DNA from 4 places in the Streptomyces sp. CWNU-52B genome. Region 2 is predicted to be linked to each of the others. Evidence: riboswitches for the same ligand, from Rfam matches in the RefSeq annotation. Region 2 holds a riboswitch; each other region holds the start of a gene.
The links. A riboswitch is a leader RNA that binds a small molecule or an ion and turns the genes downstream of it on or off. The one in region 2 is predicted to bind S-adenosylmethionine.
Positions count from the first base shown of each region.

Region 1: linked by a shared signal. The riboswitch ahead of ACLVWQ_RS05655 (putative leader peptide) and the one ahead of ACLVWQ_RS26515 (putative leader peptide) in region 2 are both predicted to bind S-adenosylmethionine.
Region 3: linked by a shared signal. The riboswitch ahead of ACLVWQ_RS30020 (aminotransferase class V-fold PLP-dependent enzyme) and the one ahead of ACLVWQ_RS26515 (putative leader peptide) in region 2 are both predicted to bind S-adenosylmethionine.
Region 4: linked by a shared signal. The riboswitch ahead of thrC (threonine synthase) and the one ahead of ACLVWQ_RS26515 (putative leader peptide) in region 2 are both predicted to bind S-adenosylmethionine.

Region 1 covers NZ_JBLFJV010000005.1:627,181-629,374, reverse strand. Annotated here, with positions in the region: gene ACLVWQ_RS05660 (ABC transporter substrate-binding protein) at 1-520, opposite strand, end outside; gene ACLVWQ_RS05655 (putative leader peptide) at 869-988, opposite strand; SAM riboswitch class IV at 1,021-1,130, opposite strand; gene ACLVWQ_RS05650 (ATP-binding protein) at 1,261-1,743, opposite strand; gene ACLVWQ_RS05645 (epoxide hydrolase family protein) at 1,907-2,194, shown strand, end outside.
Region 2 covers NZ_JBLFJV010000028.1:129,529-131,722, forward strand. Annotated here, with positions in the region: gene ACLVWQ_RS26510 (glutathione S-transferase family protein) at 1-665, opposite strand, end outside; gene ACLVWQ_RS26515 (putative leader peptide) at 783-878, opposite strand; SAM riboswitch class IV at 885-1,033, opposite strand; gene ACLVWQ_RS26520 (putative leader peptide) at 1,332-1,397, shown strand; gene ACLVWQ_RS26525 (LLM class flavin-dependent oxidoreductase) at 1,476-2,194, shown strand, end outside.
Region 3 covers NZ_JBLFJV010000044.1:81,458-83,651, forward strand. Annotated here, with positions in the region: gene trpD (anthranilate phosphoribosyltransferase) at 1-745, shown strand, start outside; SAM riboswitch class IV at 904-1,020, shown strand; gene ACLVWQ_RS30020 (aminotransferase class V-fold PLP-dependent enzyme) at 1,211-2,194, shown strand, end outside.
Region 4 covers NZ_JBLFJV010000008.1:176,049-178,242, forward strand. Annotated here, with positions in the region: gene ACLVWQ_RS11665 (glucosyl-3-phosphoglycerate synthase) at 1-570, opposite strand, end outside; SAM riboswitch class I at 755-912, shown strand; gene thrC (threonine synthase) at 930-2,194, shown strand, end outside.

The sequences.
Region 1 (2,194 bases), on a different contig from region 2:
GCTGCTTGAACCTCACCCGCACCGTGAGCGGGTCGACCACGGTGGTCTTCTCCAGGCCGCTCAAGTAGCCCTGGGCCAGCGTGCCCAGCGCGCCGAGGTCGGGCACCGCGTCGAAGTTGTCCTTGACCACCTGTGCGGTCAGCGGTGACCCGTCGCTGAAGGTGACTCCCGAGCGCAGGTGGAACGTGAAGGTCGTGGCGTCCGCGTCGATGTCCCAGCTCTTCGCCAGCCACGGCACGATCTTGCCGGTCCTGGGATCCTGGTCGGTGAGTGAGTCCACCACCTGGCGGAGCGAGTAGATCGTGTCGTTGCTGCCCACCTGCTGCGGATCGACGCAGCCCGCGTCGGACCCCACCGCGAACGTCAGCGTGCCGCCGGACCGGGCCGGGCCCTCGCCGCCGCCCGCGCCGGAGCCGGTCCCGCTGCCCGACGAGCAGGCGCTCAGCGACAGCAGGGCGGCTGTCACGAGCGCGGCGGGCGCGGTCCACCGGGTGGCTCTGGAATCCGGATACGGTTTCACGGAATCGTTTCTCCTACTCGAAAATCACCAGACCCGCGCCCATGGATCTCCCGGCGCGCGCCCATGCGTACAAGGGGAACCGCAGGTGGTGCCGCCCCTGTTCGGGGCAGCTGGGTTCAGACAGGGAGGAAGGGAGGGAGGGAGGGAGGGAGGGAGGAAGGCGAGGGGGAGGAAGGGGAGGACGCCGATGACGGCGTGACATCGCTGTGGAGCCGACAGCCCCTGAGCGCCCGCGGAACACTGCCGCGGGAACCGGCCGGCCCAGGCGGCGCACGGGGGTCTGCGGACGTCAGCCGGCCGAGCGAAGCCCGGCAGCCGTGCGGTCAAGCGGCCGGCAGCGGGACCCGGTCAGCCGTGACAGAGACAGCTGGTGATGCGCTGCAGATCGATGTGGCGCCGGCGGGAGAACCGGAAGAACGCCGGCGCGGTCGCGATCGAGGCGTTCAGGTCGACACTGCGTCGCACCACGGTCCTCCAGATCGTCGGACCCCGGTCACGGGGTCACGCACTTGCAGAGCCGGCGGCCCTGCCGGGCTTTCACCTGGAGCACCCCACCGCGTACGAGGGTTGCCGGCCAGCGAGCCAGGGCTTGACGCTGACACTCAATGCCACATGCAACGGTACTGAGCTGCGTCCTGATCCGTCAATGGGTGATCGCGGCGGCGGTCACGGTCCGCTCGCCCGTCCCCTGCCCGTCCCTCGCCCGTCCCCGCGCGTCACGTGTCGACGCACGTCACGCGTCAAGCACAGGCGGTGGCGGTGCCGTTCGTGGACGCGTCGGACAGGGCGATGCGGGCCCTGATGCGTTTGCCGACCGGCTCCCTGCGGATCTCCAGGTCCTGGGCCACGGCCTTGACGATCTCCAGGCCGTGCTGACCGACCCTGTCGGGATCGGCGACGCGGGCCTCGGGAACCGTCGGGTCGCTGTCCCACACGACGACGTCCACGGCCTCGTGGGTGACGCGCAGCTCCATCAGAACAGGGCCCGGGGCGTATTTGCAGGCGTTGGTGACCAGTTCACTGACCACCAGCTGGATCAGCCCCACGACACGGGCCGTCACGGACGGCTGACGGCCACGGGCCCGCTCCAGGAAGGCCCTGGCGTGATGACGGGCATCGGCGATGCATCCGTCGTCGCCACCCGTGGCGTACCCGGTCTCCATCAGGTCGCCGTCGAGCCCCGCACAGCCGTCACCGTCGTCGTCGTTGGGTCCCACCCGCATCGCCCTCATTCTCCGTTCACAGGCGCTCCGTTACCCGCCCTCCCAGCATTCATGCGTCCTACATAGGTGCTCTCCGGCACATCGTCCCCCTTCGTCATCCGGGACAAGACCGGACACACCACCGCCGCGCGTCCAGCGGAGTGCGCCCCGTAGCATGCGTGCCATGCCGGACCCGACGACCGCACCAGAACCCTTCACCCCGCAGACCGGTCCCGCGGCGCTGGAGGACCTCCGCGCCAGGCTGCGCGCCACACGCTGGCCGGACGCGCCCGAGGACGCCGGGTGGTCGCTCGGGACCGATGTCGCCTATCTCCGTGAACTCGTCGCCCACTGGGCGGACACGTTCGACTGGCCGGCGCAGGAGGCGGCGCTCGCCCGGCTGCCCCGTTTCCGCGCCCGGCTCGGCGGCCTGGGCATCCACTTCGTGCACGCGCGGGCCGTCGCACCGGCC
Region 2 (2,194 bases):
AGGTCCACGTCCGCGGCGCTGATCTCGGCGCCCAGCACATGAGGGTGCGCGGCCAGCTGATGGTCGAGCAGGGTCAGCGTCGCCGCCCGCGCGGGAGGCTGGGCGGCCGGTGTGACGTCCCGGGTGAGGAGTTCACGCAGGGCGTCGATCTCCGCGGCGAGGGCCGGCGGCCGCAGCACGGGCAGGCCGGCCGCCTCCGCCTCCCGGAGCCCGGAGAGGTCGGCCAGGTCGCGCAGGATGTCGGGCGTGTGGTTGCTGACGACGCGTCCGCTCCACCGGTCGCACAGCGCGGGCGCGGTGAGCGGCCCGTCGTAGTGGTGCCAGGTCGCCTCGTAGGCCCGGCGCAGCGCGGCGAAGGCGTCGGGTGTCTCGGCGGGGTGGGTCAGGACCGTCGTGGCGGTCGAGTGCTGAAGGCCCAGCAGGGCCAGGGTGATCGCGACCCGCTCCGAACGCTGACAGCCTTCGGACAGATACAGCTGATAGCGGTGCGGTGCCGGGTAGAAGCCGCCGGCGAGGCCGACGCCGATGCGACCGCGGAAGCGGTGCGGACGTACGGCGGGGCCGGGCACGGCCGCACCGCAGCCGGCCGCGGGGGTGACCGCCGTCCGTGCGGCGGCCGTCGCGAAGGTACCTGTGCTCGAACCGCGGGAAACTGTCTCGGGCATGGCTCTCCTGAGGGAATCGCGGAAGCCCTGGCAGCCTTGTGGGCACCAGTGGCGAAACGGGGTGACTGCGCTGTCGCTGTCGGCGTGCAGGTCCGGATCAGGCGGACATGCGGCGGACTAGTACGCGCTGGAGACGCGGAGCAGGTCGATGTGCAGTCGCCTCGTCAAGCCGTTCCTGGGCAATTCCCACCCGTCCACGGTCGGGGCTCGCACGAGGCGAGACCACGCTTGTCCCGCCGCTCCGGCGGAACCCGGTCGTCACCCGGGGCACCCCGTCGCGGTGGAAGGGTTGCCTGCCAGCGGGCCGGGGCCGATGAACCGCACGGACGGGGGAGGACCCCGCCCGACGGGCGCTGACAATCGTGACCGTCCCCGCAAGTGTCGGTGCGCTGAGTGAGGTCGTCAAGAAGCCCATACGACACGTCTCAACACGTGGGCAGACGAACAAGAACGGACGAACCGCCGGCCGGTGTGCGCCCGACCGTACCGGCCCTCGGACTCCTGTGAGAATTTTCCGACTGCCGGAAGAAACGGCACACCCGTACTGTTGTGTGCGTCGACGAGCAGACGCTGCCCGGCAACGGGACCGCACGGACGGAGGTGACGCACGTGGGACCACGCCCCGTGCCCTGCCTCCGCGTCCCGAAGCTCACACCGCGCCGCCGGGTGCGGCTGTACTCGCGGCCGCACATCGACCTGCTCCGCTTCGCCGGCGCGCTCTGTCGTCCCTGACCCGTACTCCACGCGGCTCCGCCCTCCTCCAGCGAGGGCCGGCTTTCTCCTACGGTCGATCAGGAAGGCACACCTCTCGTGTCCTCAACACCTGCTGCCCCGCCCTCTCCCGAGCCCGCCCCCTCCGCCGCCTCTTCTTCCGCCTTCCTGCACCTCGCCGTGGCGCTCGACGGCGCAGGCTGGCATCCCGCCGCCTGGCGTGAACCGGTGGCCCGCCCCCGTGACCTGCTCACTGCCGGCTACTGGACGGACCTCGTCACCGAGGCCGAACGCGGACTGCTCGACTTCGTGACCATCGAGGACGCCCTCGGTCTCCAGTCCTCGCGGTTCACCGAACCCGACGGGCGGACCGACCAGGTCCGCGGCCGCCTCGACGCCGTCCTCATCGCCGCCCGCGTCGCACCGCTGACCCGTCACATAGGGCTGCTGCCGACCGTGGTGACCCCCCATACGGAGCCCTTCCACATATCGAAGGCCATCGCCACCCTCGACTACGTGAGCTCCGGGCGCGCGGGCGTCCGGGTCCAGGCGTCGGTCCGCCGGAACGACGCCGCCCACTTCGGCCGCCGTACGTTCCCCTCGTTCCGCATCGAGGACCTGGACAGCCCCGAGGTGCGGGAGCTGACGATCGACCTCTTCGACGAGGCGGCCGACTACGTCGAAGCGGTCCGACGGCTGTGGGACAGCTGGGAGGACGACGCGGAGATCCGGGACGTCGCCACCGGCCGCTTCGTCGACCGGGACAAGCTGCACTACATCGACTTCGAGGGCAGGCACTTCAGCGTCAAGGGGCCCTC
Region 3 (2,194 bases), on a different contig from region 2:
CATGTCGGCGATCGTCATCGCCGGGACCGGCGCCAAGGTCGTCAAGCACGGAAACCGGGCGGCCTCCTCCGCCTCCGGGGCCTCCGACGTGCTGGAGAAGCTCGGGGTCAATCTGGCGCTGCCGACGGATCGGGTGGCGGAGGTCGCCGAGGTGGCCGGGATCACCTTCTGCTTCGCGGCCAAGTTCCATCCGGCGATGCGTCATGTGGGTGCCGCGCGGGGGCAGTTGGGCATCAGGACGGTGTTCAACGTGCTCGGTCCGCTGACCAACCCCGCGCGGGTGAAGGCACAGGCGGTCGGGTGCGCCGACCCGCTGATGGCGCCGATCATGGCCGGGGTGTTCGCCGAGCGCGGCAACTCCTCGCTGGTCTTCCGCGGTGACGACGGGCTCGACGAGCTGACGACGACGGCGACCTCGCGGGTGTGGGTCGTGCGGGACGGGAAGGTCCGCGAGGAGGCCTTCGACCCGCGGGACGTGGGGATCGAGCTGGTGCCCGTGGAGGCGTTGCGAGGGGCTGACGCGTCGTACAACGCGGATGTCGCGCGGCGGCTGCTGCAGGGGGAGACCGGGCCGGTCCGGGACGCGGTGCTGCTGAACTCCGCGGCGGCGTTGGTGGCGCTGACGCCGGGCGCCGGGCCGCTCGCGGAGCAGATCCGGGCGGGGATGGCTCGCGCCGCGGAGGCGATCGACTCGGGGGCGGCGCTGCGGACGCTCGACCGGTGGGTGGCTGCCACCAACCGGTAGCTGGGCGGGTGGGGCTGGTCGCGCAGTTCCCCGCGCCCCCGAGAGACGCAGTTCCTCGCCCCCCGGAAAGGACCGCGCGCCCGGCACCGCGACCCACGCCGTCCCGGTATACGGACATCCGTAGTGCGCTCGGAAGATCGTGTGGCAAGATGCTGGCAGGTCATGAGTGACAGTCATGAGGCCCCGGCCGACTGTCCGGCAACCCTCCGTCCGTGGCGGGGTGCCCCGGGTGAAGACCAGGTCGTAGGCAGTGAGGTCTACGGCAAGCGCGGACCCCTCACCGCTCGCTGGAGCGGACACACCAGGGGTCCTGGTCGTTCGAGGGAGCCTTTCATGAGCAAGCGAATGCGATAGGGCGCCGAGCCCCACTTCCGCGTACCCCTTTCACCTCTCCTGTGCCGAGCCGCCGAGGCCTGCCCGCCCGCGGCCCGCACAGTGATCTCGCCTGCCTCTCAGGAGTTCGCCATGTCTGTCTCCACCGCTGCCGCCGACCGGTCCGTCCAGGCTGTCCAGTCCGTCGAGTCCGTCGAGACCGGGTGTCAGGACGTCTCCGGGTCCGGATCGCTGCCCGTGCTGGGCCGGGACGTCACCGTCCCGCTCGTGACCGGCGGCGAGGTCACCTACGCCGCGCTCGACTACGCCGCCAGCGCCCCCGCCCTCCAGCGGGTGTGGGACGACGTGGCCGCGTACGCCCCGTACTACGGGAGCGTGCACCGCGGGGCCGGGTACCTGTCCCAGCTCTCCACGGATCTCTTCGAGAACGCCCGCAGGACCGTCGCGGAGTTCCTCGACTGCCGGGACGACGGCGACCAGGTCGTCTTCACCCGGTCCACCACCGACTCGCTGAACCTCCTCGCCGCCGCCCTCCCCGCCGGCTGCCAGGTCTTCGTCTTCGAGACCGAGCACCACGCGTCGCTGCTGCCCTGGCGGGACGCCCGGGTCACCTATCTCGACGCCCCGCGCACCCCGGGCGAGGCCGTCGCCACGCTGGAGCGGGCCCTGGCCGAGCGCGACCCGCGGGGACCGGCGCTCGTGTGCGTCACGGGTGCCTCGAACGTCACCGGTGAGCTGTGGCCCGTACGGGAGCTGGCCGCCGCCGCCCATACCCACGGCGCCCGCATCGTGCTCGACGCCGCCCAGCTCGCGCCCCACCACCCGGTCTCCGTACGGGAGCTGGACGTGGACTGGGTCGCGTTCTCCGGGCACAAGCTGTACGCGCCGTTCGGGGCGGGTGTGCTGGCCGGACGCGCGGACTGGCTGACCGAGGCCGAGCCGTACCTCGCCGGCGGAGGCGCCTCGCGCAAGGTGACGCGGCGGGTCGACGGGGGTGTCGACGTCGAGTGGCACGAGAGCGCCGCACGGCACGAGGCCGGGTCGCCCAACGTCATCGGCGCCTACTCCATCGCCTCCGCCTGCAAGGCCCTCACCGAGGCCGGCTTCACCTCGCTG
Region 4 (2,194 bases), on a different contig from region 2:
GAGCAGCGGGCGCGCCATCAGCTCGGTGACCCGGCCCCCCTGACCCGCGGCGCCCCCGGCACCGGACCCGTCGGACAGGGCGAGCGGGCGGTCGTACATCGCCTTGACGAGGTCCACACCGGGGTCGGTGAGCAGCGGCCCGACGATCCCGGAGACGAAGTCCGCCGAGAACTCCTTCAGGTCCGCGTCGACGAAGGCCACGATGTCCCCACGCGTGACCAGCAGCGAGCGCCACAGCACCTCGCCCTTGCCGGGGACGGCCGGGATACGGGGCAGGATCTCGTCCCGGTGCACGACCCGGGCGCCCGCGGCGGCGGCGACCTCGGAGGTACGGTCCGTCGAACCCGAGTCGATCACCACGACCTCGTCGACGAGCGGCACCTTCGCGGTCATCAGCTCGCGGCGGATCACGGTGACGATCTCGCCGACCGTCGCCTCCTCGTCGAGCGCGGGCAGTACGACACTCACCGTGGAGCCGGTGGAGCGCTTCGCGGCGACGATCTTCTTGAGCGGGCGGTCCTCGACGGACCAGGAGCGCGTGCTCAGCCAGCGCTCGACGTCTTCCAGCACGTGCGGCTCTCCCTTGCGTTCATTGGGATGCGTGTGCCCGGCGCCGCGGCAGCGGTGGGTGGCCGCTGTCATCTCGCGGTTCGGACTGCTCTCTCCACCATCCAGGCCTTCGGTTACAGTCTTGAACAACGCTGATGACCATCGCATGTCGGGGGTCGTTGCGTGTACAACTAAAACTGAATACCGCTCATCCAGAGGGGCAGAGGGATACGGCCCGTTGAAGCCCCGGCAACCCTCCAGCCGGTCTCGTCCTGATCATCGTCGATCAGTGCCGCGAGGCTCCCGGCTCGGGAAGGTGCCAAATCCGTCTCACGGCGAAGTGCGTCGTGAGGAAGATGAGGAGAAAGGGCCTCGCCTCCATGGCTGCGCAGACAGTTGCAAGCACCACGAACTCCGCCCCCGCCGCGAATCCCTCCGCGAGCCACGGCAACTCCGTGGACCTCGGCCCGGCAGCGGCGCTCTCCTGCCGCGAGTGCGGCCACCGCGTCCCGCTCGGCCCGGTCTTCGCCTGCGAGGAGTGTTTCGGACCGCTGGAGATCGCCTACGACTTCTCGGGCTACGACACCGAGGAACTGCGGGCGCGGATCGAGTCGGGCCCCGCGAACATCTGGCGCTACGCGCCGCTGCTGCCCGTCCCCGCGGACGTGGCGGACAAGCCGAACATCAACCCGGGCTGGACCAAGCTCGTCAAGGCCGACAACCTGGCCCGCGAACTGGGCGTCGACCCCGGCAAGCTCTTCGTCAAGGACGACTCGGGCAACCCGACGCACTCCTTCAAGGACCGCGTCGTCGCCCAGGCCATCGAGGCCGCGCGCGCCTTCGGCTTCACCACGCTCTCCTGCTCCTCCACGGGCAACCTCGCGGGCGCGGTGGGCGCCGCCGCCGCCCGCGCCGGCTTCCGTTCCTGCGTGTTCATCCCGCACGACCTGGAGCAGGGCAAGGTCGTCATGGCCGCGGTCTACGGCGGCGAGCTCGTCGGGATCGAGGGCAACTACGACGACGTGAACCGTTTCTGCTCCGAGCTGATCGGCGACCCGGCCGGCGAGGGCTGGGGCTTCGTCAACGTGAACCTGCGGCCGTACTACGCGGAGGGGTCCAAGACCCTGGCGTACGAGATCTGCGAGCAGCTCGGCTGGCGGCTGCCGGACCAGCTGGTCGTGCCGATCGCCTCCGGCTCCCAGCTGACGAAGATCGACAAGGGTCTGAAGGAACTGATCGAGCTCGGCCTCGTCGAGGACAGGCCGTACAAGATCTTCGGCGCCCAGGCCGAGGGCTGCTCGCCGGTGTCCGTCGCCTACAAGGCCGGGCACGACGTCGTACGGCCGCAGAAGCCGAACACGATCGCCAAGTCGCTCGCCATCGGGAACCCGGCGGACGGCCCGTACGTGCTCGACATCGCCCGGCGCACGGGCGGGGCCGTGGAGGACGTGAACGACGACCAGGTGGTCGACGCGATCAAGCTGCTGGCGCGGACCGAGGGGATCTTCGCGGAGACCGCCGGCGGGGTGACGGTGGGCGTGGCGAAGAAGCTGATCGAGAGCGGGCTGCTCGACCCCACTCTGACGACCGTGGTCCTCAACACCGGGGACGGTCTGAAGACCCTGGACGCGGTGGCCTCCGACAC